2 regions of the Pseudoalteromonas sp. UG3-2 genome follow, and region 1 is predicted to be linked to the other one. Evidence: predicted binding sites of a transcription regulator. Region 1 holds the regulator's gene; the other holds the start of a gene.
What was found. Region 1 encodes NrdR, which represses ribonucleotide reductase genes. Its sites were predicted from a motif close to AAACACNANATNTNGTGTTT; they were not measured.
Positions count from the first base shown of each region.

Region 2: the regulator NrdR is predicted to act here: its motif matches at 4,805-4,824, upstream of nrdA (class 1a ribonucleoside-diphosphate reductase subunit alpha).

Region 1 covers NZ_JAWLJU010000002.1:3,222,024-3,230,823, forward strand. Annotated here, with positions in the region: gene thrB (homoserine kinase) at 1-856, shown strand, start outside; gene thrC (threonine synthase) at 856-2,139, shown strand; gene glyA (serine hydroxymethyltransferase) at 2,393-3,649, shown strand; gene nrdR (transcriptional regulator NrdR) at 3,935-4,384, shown strand; gene ribD (bifunctional diaminohydroxyphosphoribosylaminopyrimidine deaminase/5-amino-6-(5-phosphoribosylamino)uracil reductase RibD) at 4,381-5,496, shown strand; gene R3P39_RS17710 (riboflavin synthase) at 5,498-6,154, shown strand; gene ribBA (bifunctional 3,4-dihydroxy-2-butanone-4-phosphate synthase/GTP cyclohydrolase II) at 6,184-7,296, shown strand; gene ribH (6,7-dimethyl-8-ribityllumazine synthase) at 7,413-7,877, shown strand; gene nusB (transcription antitermination factor NusB) at 7,889-8,299, shown strand; gene thiL (thiamine-phosphate kinase) at 8,343-8,800, shown strand, end outside.
Region 2 covers NZ_JAWLJU010000002.1:666,899-675,698, forward strand. Annotated here, with positions in the region: gene serC (3-phosphoserine/phosphohydroxythreonine transaminase) at 1-41, opposite strand, end outside; gene gyrA (DNA topoisomerase (ATP-hydrolyzing) subunit A) at 246-2,918, opposite strand; gene ubiG (bifunctional 2-polyprenyl-6-hydroxyphenol methylase/3-demethylubiquinol 3-O-methyltransferase UbiG) at 3,182-3,892, shown strand; gene R3P39_RS06340 (HAD family hydrolase) at 3,889-4,536, shown strand; gene nrdA (class 1a ribonucleoside-diphosphate reductase subunit alpha) at 4,894-7,179, shown strand; gene nrdB (class Ia ribonucleoside-diphosphate reductase subunit beta) at 7,233-8,363, shown strand; gene yfaE (class I ribonucleotide reductase maintenance protein YfaE) at 8,363-8,635, shown strand; gene R3P39_RS06360 (YaeQ family protein) at 8,647-8,800, opposite strand, start outside.

The sequences.
Region 1 (8,800 bases):
TGGTTCCTTACTGGGCGATCAGGTGAGCATTGAAGCAGCCGCGACAGACAGCTTTAGCTGTATTGGTCCATACGCTGACAAGCTTTCTCCACAGCCTGAAGACAACCTTGCTTATCAGTGCTGGCAGCACTTTAAACAGCAGGTAGCGCCCACCATGCCAGCCGCGGCAATGACCTTACATAAAGGATTGCCAGTGGGCTCGGGGTTAGGCTCCAGTGCCTGCTCTGTGGTGGCTGCGTTTGCGGCGCTTAATGACTTTGCCAACACTCAGCTTTCCCGCGAGGCGATGATAGAACTTATGGCTGATTTTGAAGCGAAAGTCAGTGGTGGTCGTCATTACGACAACATCACACCCTGTTACTTAGGCGGCTTACAGCTGACTGCTGATTGCATTGCCGGCAAAGCCTTACAGCTTGACTGCAATGCCAGCTGGTATTTTGTTATTGCTTACCCAGGTTTTGCCTTGAATACGGCCAAGGCACGTGCTGCATTGGCCTCGCAGGTTTCGCTTGGCGATACTATCGAGTTTGCCCAACGCCTGTCTGGGTTTTGTGTACTTATGCAAAGCGGACGCTTTGATGAAGCACTGAGCATGATGCAAGACACCATTGCCGAAGCGGCACGAGCGCCGTTAATTCCTGGCTTTTATGAAGCAAAACAAGCGCTTGAAAACCATGTTGCTGAGCTTGTAAGTATTTCTGGGGCCGGCCCAACGCTGTTTGCGCTATGCACCTCATTGGATAGCGCTAAGCAAGCACAAACGTGGTTGCAGCAGCACTACATTAATGAAGCTGGGTTTAGTCATATTTGCCAACTTGATAATAAAGGCACAAGAGAATTGGGGGAGCAGGGATAATGAAATTAGAGAATTTAAAAGATAGACAACAAGTGGTGTCATTTATTGAGGCAGTAAAAGTGGGCTTGGGCCGTGATCAGGGAGTGTTTTTTCCAAAGCAGTTAACGCCATTAGCAGACATCGAGAGTTTGCTTGAGCAACCCTTTGTAGAGCGGAGCAGCAAAATTTTACAACACCTCATTGGTGATGAGCTACCGGCCGATAGCATTAACAGTTTGGTGGCAAATGCATTTAACTTTCCTGCGAAACTCGTTCCAGTTGCAGCACAGCAATACTGTTTGGAGCTGTTCCATGGCCCCACGCTAGCGTTTAAAGACTTTGGCGGGCGCTTGATGGCAGAGTGCATTGGCATGTTTAGCCAAGGAGAGCGGGTCACTATTCTAACGGCCACCAGTGGCGACACGGGAGCAGCCGTTGCCCACGCTTTTTATAACAAAGAAAACGTGGATGTGGTGATCCTCTATCCCCACGGTAAAATCTCTTTGGCTCAGCAAAAACTGTTTACTACCCTTGGTGGCAATATCCATTGTTATGCGGTAGATGGCAGCTTTGACGACTGCCAAGCTATGGTTAAATCGGCATTTTTAGATGATGAGGTAAAGCAAAAGCTGGGGCTCAATTCAGCAAACTCGATCAATATTAGTCGCCTGCTAGCACAGGTGTGTTATTACTTTGAAGCACTCGCGCAATTGCCTAAAGCTGAGCGTAACAAGATACACATTTCTGTGCCCAGTGGTAACTTTGGCAATGTCTGTGCGGCGATGATTGCAGCAGCCATTGGCTTGCCAATTGCAAAGCTCAGTGCCACAACCAACCAAAATGACACAGTGCCGCGTTATATTGACTCTGGTGAGTGGGCACCGAACGCCACATTAGAGTCACTGTCCAATGCGATGGACGTGAGCAAACCTAATAACTGGCCTCGGGTAGAAACCATGTTAGAGAGAGGGAATTTTAGCAAACATGACTTTTATTCATGTTCGGTGTCAGAGCAGCGAACTCGAGAAGTTATGCTGGAGCTACTGGCTCAGGGCTACTTGGCTGAACCACACACGGCCATTGCTTACGAAGGGTTGCAACGAGACAGTGAGCCACAAGCAACCGGTATTTTTCTCGCCACGGCTCATCCGGCAAAATTTAAAGAGTCGGTTGAAAATGTTATAAATCAAGAGATTGAGATGCCTGAAGCGCTTGCTGAAGCCTTGCAAAAACCGTGTTTAGCAGAGCCACTCAGCGCTGACTACTCGGCGTTAAAAGATGCCATGATGGCCAAGTTACTGTGACAGCCACGAGCTAACTACGGGGTGCTTGCACCCCGTTTTCACCTAACCCATTAACCGCTATATTACCATTTTTAATGAAACTTCTGTTTTTGTATAAAAATTTTAAATGTTTAAATAAAAAAATATCATCGCCATAGGGGTGTGAAATAAATTCAATCCCTGCTTAAATATGGCCATGCTAATTTTACAGATGAATGAGTGTGGCTATCACCTCAGCATCTTTTAAAACCTTTACGTTTACCTAGGAGAAACCATGTTAGAACGTAACATGAACATCGCAGATTTTGATCCTGAACTACATGCAGCGATTGCGGCGGAAACTTCGCGCCAAGAAGAGCACATCGAGCTTATCGCCTCAGAAAACTACTGTAGTCCACGTGTTCTTGAAGCACAGGGATCGCAGTTAACCAATAAATATGCTGAGGGTTATCCAGGTAAGCGTTATTACGGTGGTTGTGAGCACGTTGATGTGGTTGAACAATTAGCCATAGACCGCGCTAACGAACTATTTGGTTCAACCTACGCAAACGTGCAACCACACGCAGGTTCGCAAGCCAATGCAGCGGTTTTCCAAGCGCTACTTCAGCCACACGATACCGTACTAGGTATGAGCCTGGCACACGGTGGCCACTTAACTCATGGTTCGCACGTAAACTTCTCTGGTAAAACCTATAACGCCATTCAATATGGCCTAAACGAAGAAACCGGTGAAATTGATTACGCTCAGGTTGAAGCATTAGCTCTTGAGCACAAGCCAAAAATGATCATTGGCGGTTTCTCTGCTTATTCAGGTATTGTTGATTGGGCTAAGTTCCGCGAGATTGCTGATAAAGTAGGTGCTTACTTACTGGTTGATATGGCACACGTAGCAGGCCTTGTTGCCGCGGGTGTTTACCCAAGTCCAGTGCCTCACGCCCACGTAGTTACCACCACAACGCACAAAACGCTAGCAGGCCCACGTGGTGGTCTGATCATTTCAGCTTGTGGTGACGAAGATATCTACAAAAAGCTAAACAGTGCGGTTTTCCCTGGTGGTCAAGGTGGTCCTTTGTGTCACGTAATTGCGGCTAAAGCAGTGGCGTTCAAAGAAGCACTTGAGCCAGAGTTCAAAGCATACCAAACCCAAGTGGTAAAAAATGCCCAGGCAATGGTAGAAGTACTGCAACAGCGCGGCTACAAAGTGGTTTCTGGTAAAACCGATAACCACTTATTCCTGCTTGACCTGATTGACAAAGACATCACGGGTAAAGACGCAGATGCGGCACTGGGTAATGCCAATATCACGGTAAATAAAAACTCAGTACCGAATGACCCGCGTTCACCGTTTGTTACTTCTGGTCTGCGTATCGGCTCGCCGGCTATCACCCGTCGTGGCTTTAAAGAAGCGGAATCGAAAGAGCTTGCAGGTTGGATTTGTGACGTCTTAGATAACATCAACGACCCAGCGGTTCAGGCCCAAGTGAAAGAAAAAGTAAAAGCAATTTGTGCTAAATTACCGGTTTACGCATAAAATCGCACACAAAAAAGCAGTTTTTTTGTTATGATTAAGGCCGCATTTAAGCGGCCTTTTTTGTTTGCCCGGTTCTCATTAAGGTCGCTCTAACCAATTGCCTGTTTGCTCAAAGTAACAGTTGGCAAAGCTGGTCAAGGCGAGTGATGGCCAAACTCAGTCAAACACTCACTGGTATTCCAGCCTCGTTTGGTTAGCGATGAAGCCGTTACGCATTAACACGCGATGACTGCATAAACATCCTATTTAGTTTTGTAGAGCTGGGGTTAGTTAACGAGAACGCTTATGCATTGCCCATTTTGTACAGCCAAAGACACCAAAGTGATCGATTCCAGATTGATCGCATCCGGTCATCAAGTTCGCCGCCGCCGTGAGTGCATTTTATGCCATGAGCGCTTTACCACCTTTGAAGGCGCTGAACTGCTTATGCCCAGAGTGATAAAACAAGATGGTTCGCGTGAGCCTTTTAACGAAGACAAACTTCTCAATGGTATGCATCGGGCACTAGAAAAGCGTCCCGTCAGCACCGAACAAATAGAAGAAGTGGTACATAAAATTAAGTCGCAAATTCGTGGCACTGGCGAGCGCGAAGTGTCCAGTGACTTGATTGGCGAATGTATCATGGAGTCATTAAAAAAACTCGATAAAGTGGCGTATGTGCGCTTTGCTTCTGTGTATCGCTCGTTTGAAGATATTCGTGAATTTGGCGAAGAAATTGCGAGGCTAGGAGATTGAGCCAGTCGTTTAGCCCACAAGACCAAGCCTATATGCAGCGCGCCATTGCGCTGGCAAAGCGTGGTCAGTTTACCACCAGTCCTAATCCCAATGTTGGCTGCGTGATTGTTAAAAACGATGAAATTGTTGGTGAAGGCGCGCACTTGAAAGCAGGCGAGCCCCATGCTGAAGTGCATGCACTGCGAATGGCAGGCGCGCGTGCCCAAGGGGCCACCGCTTATGTGACATTAGAGCCATGCAGTCACTATGGCCGCACGCCACCCTGTGCTGAGGGGCTGATCAAAGCCAAAGTGGCCAAAGTCATTGCCGCGATGGTGGACCCCAACCCCGAAGTCGCTGGGCGCGGTCTGGCGATGTTACAAGACGCTGGCATTGACACCGCTTCAGGGTTGTTAGAGCAGCAAGCGGTAGAGCTTAATCGTGGTTTTTTAAAGCGTATGGCAACAGCAATGCCGTTTGTGAGCTGTAAATTAGCGGCCTCACTGGACGGTAAAACGGCGCTGAATAATGGCCAAAGTAAATGGATCACCTCTGAGCCCGCTCGCCTGGACGTACAACAACATCGCGCCCAAAGCTGCGCCATTCTCAGCGGCGCCGATACCGTGCTTGTAGACAATGCCCGATTAAACGTGCGCAGTGAATTTGCCACGCAAGTAGAGTATCCATTAACGCAAATTCGCCAACCGCTGCGCGCCGTGATTGACTCTGCGAATCGTTTGACCCCAGACTTGGCGTTTTTTCAAATTGCTGCACCGATAGTTATTTTCCGTCGTACTATTGATAATTCACACGATTGGCCTCATTACGTAGAACAAATTGTTATACCTGAAGTGGCAGGAAAGCTGGATTTGCAGGCGATCTTGCTGACGCTCGGTGACAAACAATGTAATGCCGTGTGGCTCGAGGCTGGAGCTACTTTGTGTGGTGCCATGCATGAGCAAAACCTAATTGATGAATACATTGTTTATTTGGCACCTAAAATCATAGGTCCAGGGCGGGGGTTATTTAATACATCGGAACTGACTCAGATGAGTGACATCGCTGAGCTGCAATTTAATGCCGTGAGCCAAATTGGCCCAGATATAAAAATCATCGCAAGTAAAGAGAAGTAATATGTTTACAGGTATTGTTGAAGCAACAGGTAAAATTAGCGAGCTACAGTTACAAGGCGGTGATTTAATTGTCAGAATTTCTAGCTCGTCACTGGATATGCAGGATGTGGAATTAGGCGATAGCATTGCCACCAATGGTGTGTGCTTGACCGTGACGGCAAAGTTTAACGACGGTTTCCGTGCCGATGTCTCTAATGAAACACGGGCGCTAACGCTGTTTTCTGAATACCAAAAAGGTCAACTGGTGAACCTTGAAAAGGCGCTACAGCCGACTTCGCGTTTAGGTGGTCACTTGGTCTCCGGGCACATCGATGGCGTTGCTGAAGTGGTGGCGATTAACCCTAATGCCAGAGCCACGGAGTATTGGTTAGAAACCAAACCTGAGCTAATGAAATACATCCCCTATAAGGGATCTGTTGCTATTGACGGTATCAGCCTAACGGTGAATGCCGTAGAAGAGAATAAATTTAAATTGACCATAGTGCCACATACGGCACAAGAAACCACCGTAGCGGGGTTTCAGGTTGGGTCAAAGGTCAACCTTGAAGTTGACCAAATTGCGCGCTACCTCGAAAGGTTAATTCATGCCGAGCAAGGCGCAGCCAGCGGTTCTACTCTCACAACAAGTTTATTGGCGAAAGCTGGCTTTATAAAGTAGCCAAAGACAAAGTACAAAATGGGAAAACTATGAGTTTAAACACTGCTGAGGAAATCATTGCTGACATTAAAGCCGGTAAAATGGTGATTTTAATGGATGATGAAGACCGAGAAAATGAAGGTGATCTGATCATTGCGGCAGAACACATTACACCAGACGCAATCAATTTCATGGCGACCTACGGCCGCGGTTTAATCTGTTTGACTATGACTCAGGAGCGTTGTGAGCAATTAAACTTACCGCTGATGGTAAAGTCGAATGGCGCGCAATTTTCCACTAACTTTACTTTGTCTATCGAAGCGGCAAAGGGAGTCACTACCGGGATCTCAGCCGCTGACCGCGCGCGCACTGTTCAGGCTGCCGTTGCCAAAGGCGCAGTACCAGAAGACATTGTGCAACCAGGGCACATTTTCCCTATTATGGCGCAGCCAGGTGGGGTATTAACCCGTGCAGGGCACACCGAAGCAGGCTGTGACTTAGCCAGGCTTGCTGGTCTTGAGCCGTCATCGGTGATCGTCGAAATTCTCAATCCCGATGGTACCATGGCACGTCGCCCGCAATTGGAAGTGTTTGCTAACGAACATGGCATTAAAATTGGCACCATTGCCGATTTAATTGAGTACCGCAACCTTAATGAAACCACCATTGAAAAAGTGGCACAGTGCAAGCTGCCGACTGAATATGGTGAGTTTAATCTAGTGACTTACAAAGACACCATCGACAATCAACTGCACTACGCCATGATTAAAGGCGAAGTGAAAAGCGATGCTGCCAACCTAGTTCGAGTGCACTTGCAAAGCACCTTTAATGATATTTTGCATTCAGACCGCAGTGCTGACAGAAGTTGGACTTTGCCAAGTGCCATGCAATACATCGCCGAGCACGATGGCGTGTTGGTGATTTTAGGTAAACAAGAGCACAGCGAAGACATCGAAGCTTTGGTTAAAGCCTTTGCCGCAGAAGATGCCGGTGAAAAAGTGAATTACCGCAAGTTTCAAGGCACCTCGCGTACCGTAGGGGTGGGCTCACAAATTTTGGCGGATTTGGGGATCCAAAAAATGCGCCTAATGAGCTTACCGAAAAAGTATCACGCGCTGTCGGGCTTCCACCTCGAAGTGGTTGAATACGTAGAACCGCAATAAAAAATCACAGCCAAATTGATTGTTATTGTCTACGCTGAGATAGTAGGCGAATGTCATAATACTGTGTTATTATGCGCCTCAATTTGGCAATTGCTCAGACTGATTAGGAACATCTGATGAAAGTAATCGAAGGTAATAAATACGCACCAGGCAAAAAATTTGCCATTGTCATTTCACGCTTTAATGATTTTATTGGCAGCAGCTTGTTAGAAGGCGCCGTTGATGAATTAAAACGCACCGGCGGTGTGAGTGAAGATGATATTACGGTTGTATATGTACCTGGCGCTGTAGAGCTACCACTGGCGGCAAAACGCATTGCAATGAAAAAAGAGCATGATGCTATCATTGCCCTAGGCGTGATTATTCGCGGCGGTACACCTCACTTTGATTTAGTCGCTAACGAGTCAAACAAAGGCTTAGCCAGTGTTTCACTCGACTACGATGTTCCTGTGGCTTTTGGCGTACTGACTACTGAAAGCATTGAGCAAGCCATAGAGCGCGCGGGCACCAAAATGGGCAACAAAGGCGGCGAAGCTGCTCTTGGTGCACTGGAAATGGTGAACGTGCTTGAGCAAATTTAAGAGGAATCTCAGTGAAACCAGCAGCTAGACGCAAAGCACGTGTACTCGCTTTACAAGCTATTTATTCATGGCAGCTAAGTGGCAATCCAATTGCCGATATTGAACAGCAAATGCTTATCGAGAACGACGTCAGCAAAGTTGATGTCGAATACTTTAAAGACTTGGCTCGTGGTGTGGTGGTAAACCAAAAGCAATTGGATGAAGTCATTGCACCACACCTAGCACGCCCACTTGCTGAGCTCGATATGGTCGAGCTTGCGGTGTTACGAGTAAGCGCTTATGAGCTTAAGTTCCGCGAAGATGTACCATACAAAGTGGCCATCAACGAGGGCATTGAGCTGGCGAAGATGTTTGGTGCTGAAGAAAGTCACAAGTTCGTTAATGGCGTACTAGATAAAGCCGTTAAGTTTATACGCAGGTAAGTGTGATTATAGGAACAGCCGGCCTAGGCCGGCTTTTTTGTGTATGAAAGAATTTGAGCTAATCAATCATTACTTTAAAGGTCGTGGCATCGTTCGTCGCGATGTTGAACTGGGGATCGGTGATGACTGTGCATTAGTCAGTGTTCCCGATGGTTATCAATTAGCGATCACCACAGACACCTTGGTGAGCGGAGTGCACTTCTTCTCCGATATTCCAGCAAAAGCCTTAGGCCACCGTGTTATTGCGGTTAACCTCAGTGACTTAGCAGCCATGGGCGCGGAGCCGGCGTGGATTTCGCTAGGCTTGACCCTGCCGAATGCGGATATGGATTGGCTCGAGGCTTTTACCGCTGGCATGCATGAAATTGCCCAGTATTATAATGTCCAAATCATTGGCGGAGATACCACCCAAGGGCCACTGACCGTCACTGTGTGTGCCAAAGGTATTTTACCCGCAGGCAAAGGGCTAAAACGCAGCGGTGCTAAGGTGGGTGACTGGAT
Region 2 (8,800 bases), 2.6 Mb from region 1:
GGCAGCATAGCCGGACCTGCGCAAAAGTTATAAACCGTCATAATTATCCTCATTCCAAAAATAAACGATACCGTGTCAGCCAGTGTGAATGGCATGGCCCTATATCACCGAACATTCGTTAGCGAACCAATTTCAATAGCAAAAAATATATCAGCCTTAAGGCCTGAGTCATAGTAGCAAATCCATGAAAAATGCTGCAGATATAAAAAAAGCGACCGAAGTCGCTTTTTAGCTATTTTTCTGAGTTACTCCTCAGCGCTAGAGTCTGGTGTTTCGTCCGCTTCAGGGACATTCACCTCTTCCCCCTCAGGTAAGTCTTCTACTTCGATCTCTTCGATGCGCTGTAGACCGACCACTTTCTCATCTTCCATGGTACGGATAAGAATAACACCTTGGGTATTACGTCCTACCGTAGACACTTCGTTGACTCGAGTTCGAACTAAGGTACCACGGTTTGAGATAAGCATGATTTCGTCATTATCATCCACCTGTACCGCACCGACCACAGAGCCATTACGCTCGGTCACTTTAATTGACACCACACCTTGTGTCGCTCGGCTCTTCGCCGGATACTCTTCTAATGGCGTACGTTTACCATAGCCATTTTCCGTTACGGTCAGGATCGCGCCATCCCCTTGCGGTACTATTAACGATACTACTTTGACGTCGTCTGGCATCTTGATACCACGTACACCTGTCGCAGTACGGCCCATTGGACGCAGTGCTAACAGCTCTTCGCCGGTCTCTGGGTCGCGTTTCACCTCGCCGGTTTCAGCGTCACGTTGCTTCTCATTGAAGCGCACTACTTTACCGTGTTCAGTAAATAGCATGATGTCGTCTTCACCTGTGGTGATACGAGCACCAATTAGGCTATCGCCTTCATTGAGGTTAATTGCGATGATGCCACTGGCACGTTGTCGGCTGTAGGCCGTAAGTGGCGTCTTCTTGACAATACCACTGGCTGTCGCCATAACAATAAACTTGTCTTCTTCGTATTCACGCACCGGTAAAATCGTGGTGATACGTTCATCGGCTTCCAGTGGTAGTAAGTTAACGATTGGCTTGCCACGAGCAGCGCGTGATGCCAAGGGTAGCTGATACACTTTCAACCAATACAACCGCCCTGCGGTAGAGAAACACAGGATGGTGTCGTGAGTGTTAGCCACAAGCAGTCGTTCGATAAAATCTTCGTCTTTCATCTTCGTCGCTGAACGGCCTTTACCACCACGGCGCTGCGCTTCATAGTCGCTAAGAGGCTGATACTTAACATAGCCCTCGTGAGACAATGTCACCACCACGTCTTCTTCGTTGATTAGGTCTTCAAGGCTAATATCGTGGGCCGCGGCGGTGATTTCTGTGCGGCGCTCATCGCCATACACTTCTTTAACCAAGGCCAGCTCATCACGGATCACTTCCATCAAACGCTCTGGTGAAGAGAGAATGTAAAGTAGCTCGGCAATCAGCTCTAGTAGTTCTTTATATTCGCCAAGGATTTTCTCGTGCTCAAGACCAGTCAGCTTGTGTAGTCTTAAGTCGAGAATGGCTTGGGCTTGTTGCTCAGATAAATAGTACTGACCGTCACGAATACCCAATTCAGCTGCTAACCAATCAGGGCGCGCGATGTTTTCTTCACCAGCGGCTCTGTCTAGCATCGACTTAACGTTACCTAGCTCCCAAGAGCGTGCAGTTAAGGCTGCTTTTGCCTCTGCTGGAGTGGGTGATTTTCGAATAAGTTCGATAATCGGGTCGATGTTCGCCAGCGCAATGGCTAGACCTTCCAGGGTGTGTGCTCTATCACGGGCTTTGCGGAGATCAAATACCGTACGGCGGGTTACCACTTCACGGCGGTGAACAATAAACGCTTCGAGCATTTCTTTTAGGTTAAAGCATTTTGGCTGATTGTTATCCAACGCCACCATGTTTATACCAAACACCGTTTGCAACTGAGTTTGGGCATACAGGTTATTAAGGATCACTTCACCGACTTCGCCGCGCTTCACTTCAATGACAATACGCATACCGTCTTTGTCAGACTCATCACGCAGAGCACTGATCCCTTCAATCTTTTTATCTTTAACCAGCTCGGCGATTTTTTCGATTAAGCGCGCTTTGTTAACTTGATAAGGGATCTCATTGACCACAATGGTCTCACGGCCGGTTTTGTCGTCTACTTCGATTTCCGCTTTGGCACGGATATACACTTTACCACGACCGGTTTTGTAAGCCTGTTCAATGCCTTTTTTACCACTGATGATGGCAGCGGTTGGGAAGTCCGGACCCGGAATGTAATCAATCAGCTCTTCAATGGTGATGTCAGGGTTTTGGATCACGGCTAAACAACCATTAACCACCTCGGTTAAGTTATGAGGTGGGATATTGGTGGCCATACCCACTGCGATACCTGAAGAGCCGTTAACCAACAGGTTGGGAATTTTGGTTGGCAAGACATCTGGAATTTGTTCTGTGCCATCATAGTTTGGCACATAGTCAACGGTTTCTTTCTCAAGGTCGGCTAACAGCTCGTGCGCTACTTTCGCCATACGGACTTCGGTATAACGCATTGCCGCTGCTGAGTCGCCATCTACGGAACCAAAGTTACCTTGGCCATCGACAAGCATATAACGGAGTGAGAAAGGCTGCGCCATACGTACGATAGTGTCGTATACCGCGCTATCACCGTGTGGGTGATATTTACCGATAACGTCACCTACCACACGGGCAGACTTTTTATACGGTTTATTCCAGTCATTCTTAAGTTCATTCATGGCGAATAACACCCGACGGTGAACCGGTTTTAAACCGTCCCTCACATCTGGTAATGCACGCCCTACGATCACACTCATGGCGTAATCAAGGTATGAATTTTTTAGTTCATCTTCGATATTGACTGGCAGGATTTCATTGGCGAGATCAGACATTTGACTCCACTTTCCTTCAGTGTCCACCCCATTTGTGTCACACTACAGCTGGTGAAAAGCTGCATTCTGAACGTCAAATTGCTGTTTTATAAAAAGCGCCAAAAACACGCTTTAAAAAGTAGCTGAATTGCCTCAGAGTACCGTCAGGGGCTTTGTTTATTATTAAATTCAACAAGCATGCTATCACACTTTTTGCTGTTTTACAGGTGCTATTTTTATCTAATCCCCTTTATAATGCGCTCAATTAAACGAGGAAGTTTTTTATGACCGAACATCAAAATGTAGACCCAACTGAAATCGCGAAATTCGAAGACATCGCTGAGCGCTGGTGGGATAAAGACGGTGAGTTTAAACCGCTACACGACATCAACCCTTTACGGTTAGACTTTATTAATGACAAAAGCCAGGGCCTGTTCGACAAGACAGTACTGGATGTTGGCTGCGGTGGTGGAATACTAACGGAAAGCATGGCGAAAATGGGTGCCCATGCCACCGGCATCGACATGGGCCAAGAGCCGCTTAATGTCGCTAAGCTGCACGCCCTAGAAGCCAGCGTTAAGGTAAGCTACCAAAAGGTACCTGTTGAGCAATACGCTGCAGAAAACCCTGCGGCCTTTGATGTAGTCACCTGCATGGAGATGCTCGAACACGTGCCCGACCCTGAATCAATCATCCGCGCCGTGGCAGACTTAGTTAAACCCGGTGGTCAGGTGTTTTTCTCAACCCTAAACAAAACCACTAAAGCGTATTTACTGGCCATTGTTGCGGCCGAAAAGGTAATGAAAATGGTACCAGAAGGCACCCACGAGCACGATAAGTTCATTCGCCCTTCGACCTTAATCAATTGGGCTGAACAGTATGGCCTAAAAGTCCGCGCGGCCACGGGGATCAATTATAACCCACTGACTAAAACCTTTAATCTTAGTAAAGACGTGTCAGTGAATTACATTCTTCACTTTGAGAAACTCGCATGATCAAAGCAGTTCTATTTGATTTAGATGGCACATTGTTAGACACCAGTGACGATCTCGGTGCGGCATTAAACCATGTGTTAAGCTCCAAGCAGCTTCCTAGAGTCAGTAAAAGCGTCTATAGCAGTGCTATATCCAATGGCGTTGCTGCGCTACTCGAAGTGGGGTTTGGCAGCGAGCTGCCGCGCTTTGATAAACAGCAATTACGCCAAGCCGTACTGGATCATTACCAAGATAATCTTGCCATTCACTCCCATTGTTTTGCTGGAGTCGCAGAGTTATTGAGCAGTCTTAAAGCGCGCGGTATCGCTGTTGGCATTATGACCAACAAACCCGAGTTTTTAACATTTCCGTTACTAACACACATAGCAGAGCTCGCGACTATTGAAGCGGTTGTGTGTGGCGATACTCTGAAAGTGGCTAAACCTCACCCTGAGCCTCTTCTGCTGGTGGCCGAGAAGCTTGGGGTTGCAGCTCATGAATGTATTTACGTCGGAGATGCCGAGCGCGACATTATTGCTGCTAAATCTGCAAATATGATCAGTGCCGCGGCTATGTGGGGGTTTATTCCTTCAAAGCAGCAAGCGTTGGCCTGGCAGGCGGATCTTTATCTTACTAACCCAATGGCGCTACTTTCGCACATATAGTGGTATAGAAATAATAAATACCCATATATTGTGTTTTTGCTATAATAGATACGAATTTGTGTAGAAAAAAATCAGTTAAAAATTTTTTTATATTTTGCAGAAAATGACGATCTTAGAGTTGATTTTTCTTTGCTAGTAGATAAGCCGATAGTCATAGGTTAGTAGCTCCTAACATTATGAAATTATCCCAAACTTATCCACAATCGCACTGAAGTTGTTCTCTTGCAAATTAACGCTAACCCCACTATCTTGTGATCCCTAGCTACTAGGGCACCATATATAGTGGTGGTTTGCTAATCAATTTACATCGTGCGATACCATAATAAGCGCGTTCCTAAGGAATACAGGCACATACATATGAACCAACAGCTATCTGTATGCAAAAGAAACGGTCGCAAAGAACCGTTAGACCTAGAGAAAATCCACCGTGTCATCACATGGGCGGCAGAAGGACTAGATAACGTCTCTGTGTCTCAGGTCGAATTGAAGTCTCATATCCAGTTCTATGACGGTATTCGTACTGGTGACATTCACGAAACCATTATCAAAGCTGCGGCTGATTTGATTTCTAAAGAATCACCTGATTACCAATACTTAGCTGCGCGCCTAGCCATTTTCCACTTACGCAAAAAGGCCTATGGCTGCTTCGAGCCGCCTCACCTTTACGATCACGTAGTAAAGCTAGTTGAAGACCAGCGCTACGATCAGCACTTATTGGCTGACTATACACGCGAAGAGTTTGACGAGTTGAACGACTACATTGATCATCAGCGCGATATGAATTTCAGCTATGCTGCGGTTAAACAGCTTGAAGGTAAATACCTGGTACAGAACCGTGTCACCGGTGAAATCTATGAGAGTGCACAGTTTTTGTATGTACTGGTTGCGGCGAGCTTATTTGCAAACTACCCCAAAGAAACGCGTCTTGACTACATTAAGCGTTTTTATGACGCGGTATCGACTTTTAAAATATCACTGCCAACACCTATTATGGCCGGCGTGCGTACACCAACTAGGCAGTTTAGTTCCTGTGTACTGATTGAGTGTGGCGATAGCTTAGACTCTATCAATGCCACCTCGTCTGCCATTGTAAAATACGTTAGCCAGCGCGCTGGTATTGGTATTAATGCCGGCCGCATTCGCGCACTGGGTAGCCCAATTCGCAATGGCGAAGCTTACCACACTGGCTGTATTCCTTTTTATAAGCACTTCCAAACGGCGGTTAAGAGCTGTTCTCAAGGCGGTGTGCGTGGCGGCGCAGCAACCCTATTCTACCCGTTATGGCACCTTGAAGTTGAAAACCTCTTGGTATTGAAAAACAACCGTGGTGTTGAAGAAAACCGGGTACGTCACTTAGATTACGGCGTGCAATTCAACAAAACCATGTATAGCCGTTTGATTAAAGACGACTACATTACCTTGTTCAGCCCATCGGATGTGCCTGGTCTTTACGACGCTTTCTTTGAAGACCAAGAAAAGTTTGAACAGCTTTACGTGCAATACGAGCAAGATGAATCAATCCGTAAGAAGCGCATTAAAGCCATCGAGCTGTTCTCTATGTTTGCCCAAGAGCGCGCCAGCACGGGTCGTATTTACTTACAAAACGTAGACCACTGTAATACTCACAGCCCGTTTGACTCTAAAGTGGCGCCTATCCGCCAGTCGAACTTGTGTTTGGAAATTGCGCTCCCGACTAAGCCACTAAGTCATGTTAATGATCCTGAAGGCGAAATTGCGCTGTGTACACTGTCTGCCTTTAACTTAGGCGCCATCAAGTCGCTAGATGAACTAGAAGAGTTAGCGGAACTTGCAGTACGTGCACTCGATAACTTATTGGATTATCAAGACTACCCGGTTCCAGCTGCGTACAACGCGACTATGGGCCGTAGAACCCTAGGCATTGGCGTTATCAATTTCGCCTACTACCTTGCTAAGAATGGCGTGAGGTACTCAGACGGCAGCGCCAACGGTCTAACTCACAAGACCTTTGAAGCAATTCAATACTACTTGATGAAGGCCTCAAATGAGCTGGCAAAAGAACGCGGTGCGTGTCCTAAGTTCAACGAAACTACTTATTCGCAAGGCATTATGCCAACCGATACGTACAAGCGTGACTTAGACAAAGCCTGTGATGAGCCTCTGCACCTTGACTGGGATGGCCTCAGAGAAAGCATTAAAACGCACGGCATGCGTAACTCCACCTTGTCGGCGTTAATGCCTTCTGAAACTTCTTCACAAATTTCCAATGCCACTAATGGCATTGAGCCGCCACGCGGTCACATTAGTGTGAAGGCCAGTAAAGACGGTATTTTGAAGCAGGTTGTGCCAGAGTACGATCGCCTCAAGGATAACTACGAGCTGCTTTGGGATATTCCATCTAACGATGGCTACCTAACGCTCGTTGGTATTATGCAAAAGTTCGTGGACCAAACGATCTCAGCAAACACCAATTATGATCCAACTAAGTTCGAAGGTGGTAAAGTACCTATGAAGCTGTTGCTAAAAGACTTGCTAACAGCGTACAAACTTGGGGTTAAAACCCTTTACTACCATAATACACGCGATGGTGCGTCTGACGCACAAGATGAGCTCAAACCAGAAGTCGAAGACGATGGTTGTGAAGGCGGCGCTTGTAAAATATAACTTTTGATGCGGGTGTTCCCCACCCGCTTTTTTAGGCATTGAGTAACACATTTATGGCATATTCGACGTTTAGCAGAAATCATAACAACCAACTACAAGAGCCGATGTTCTTCGGACAAACTGTTAATGTATCTCGCTATGACCAACAAAAGTATCCTATTTTTGAAAAGTTAATCGAGAAGCAGCTCTCCTTTTTTTGGCGTCCAGAAGAAGTGGATGTCAGCAAAGACCGACTTGATTTCCAGGCGCTTCCTGAGCACGAAAGACACATTTTCTTGAGTAACCTGAAATACCAAACACTGCTGGACAGCGTACAAGGTCGCTCTCCCAATGTGGCTTTGCTTCCCATCGTGTCTATTCCAGAGCTCGAGACTTGGATTGAAACTTGGGCTTTCAGTGAGACCATTCACAGTCGCTCATACACGCATATTATCCGTAATGTGACACAAAACCCTGAAGTGATCTTTGATGACATTGTCGGTAACGATAAAATCGTCGAACGCGCCGATGCGGTGACCAAGTATTACGATGAGTTGATTGAAAAAGTCAGCCTCTACAATCAATATGGCGAGGGCAAGCACGAGGTCAATGGCCAAACAGTCAACGTCAATTTATTTGAGCTGAAAAAGTTGTTGTACCTATGCATCATGTCGGTAAACATTCTTGAAGCCATTCGTTTTTATGTTAGCTTTGCCTGTTCGTTCGCGTTTGCAGAGCGAGAGTTGATGGAAGGCAATGCTAAAATCATCAAACTTATCGCGCGTGATGAGGCCCTGCACTTATCAGGCACACAGCATATTCTTAATATTATGCAAGAAGGCAAAGACGACCCTGAAATGGCGATTGTTGCAGCCCAGTGTCATGATGAAGCAGTGAAAATGTTCGTTGAAGCGGCTGAGCAAGAAAAAGAATGGGCAGAATATCTGTTCAAAGACGGCTCAATGATTGGCCTTAATAAAGACATCCTTTGCCAGTATGTTGAATACATTACCAACATTCGTATGGCCGCGGTTGGCTTACCGACTCAGTTTGAAACTAAGTCTAACCCGATCCCATGGATCAATGCTTGGCTTGTTTCTGACAACGTGCAAGTTGCCCCACAAGAAGCTGAGATCAGCTCTTATCTGGTAGGTCAAATAGACTCAGAGGTGGATGCTTCTGAGTTTGGTGACTTCGACCTGTAATGGTTGAAAAGCCCCCTTTATTGATCCACATCGAAACCCTTCAGGAGCCACTGCAATACGTGGCTTCTGCGTCTTCGATATTAGAAACGCTAGAACGCGCCAAAATCGAAATCCCCTATCAATGCCGTGAAGGGTTTTGTGGCGCCTGTCGTGCCAAACTTGTCAGCGGCTCTACTGAGTACATCAACGAACCCTTGGCGTTTGTCCGTGATGGCGAAGTACTGCTTTGCTGCAGCAAGCCCTGCAGTGATATAAAAATTTCTTTACCTTAAGCCCATAAGCACTATTGCAGCTTAGTCACTGCCGCGCGAATATAGTGCTTATCATCCGTAACACTAATGGTGCCCTCGTCAATAATGACATCCCAGTGCAAACTGCGCTGTAACATGTCACACAGTGCGGTGATAAAATTCTGCGGCATACTGAAGACGCTAAGA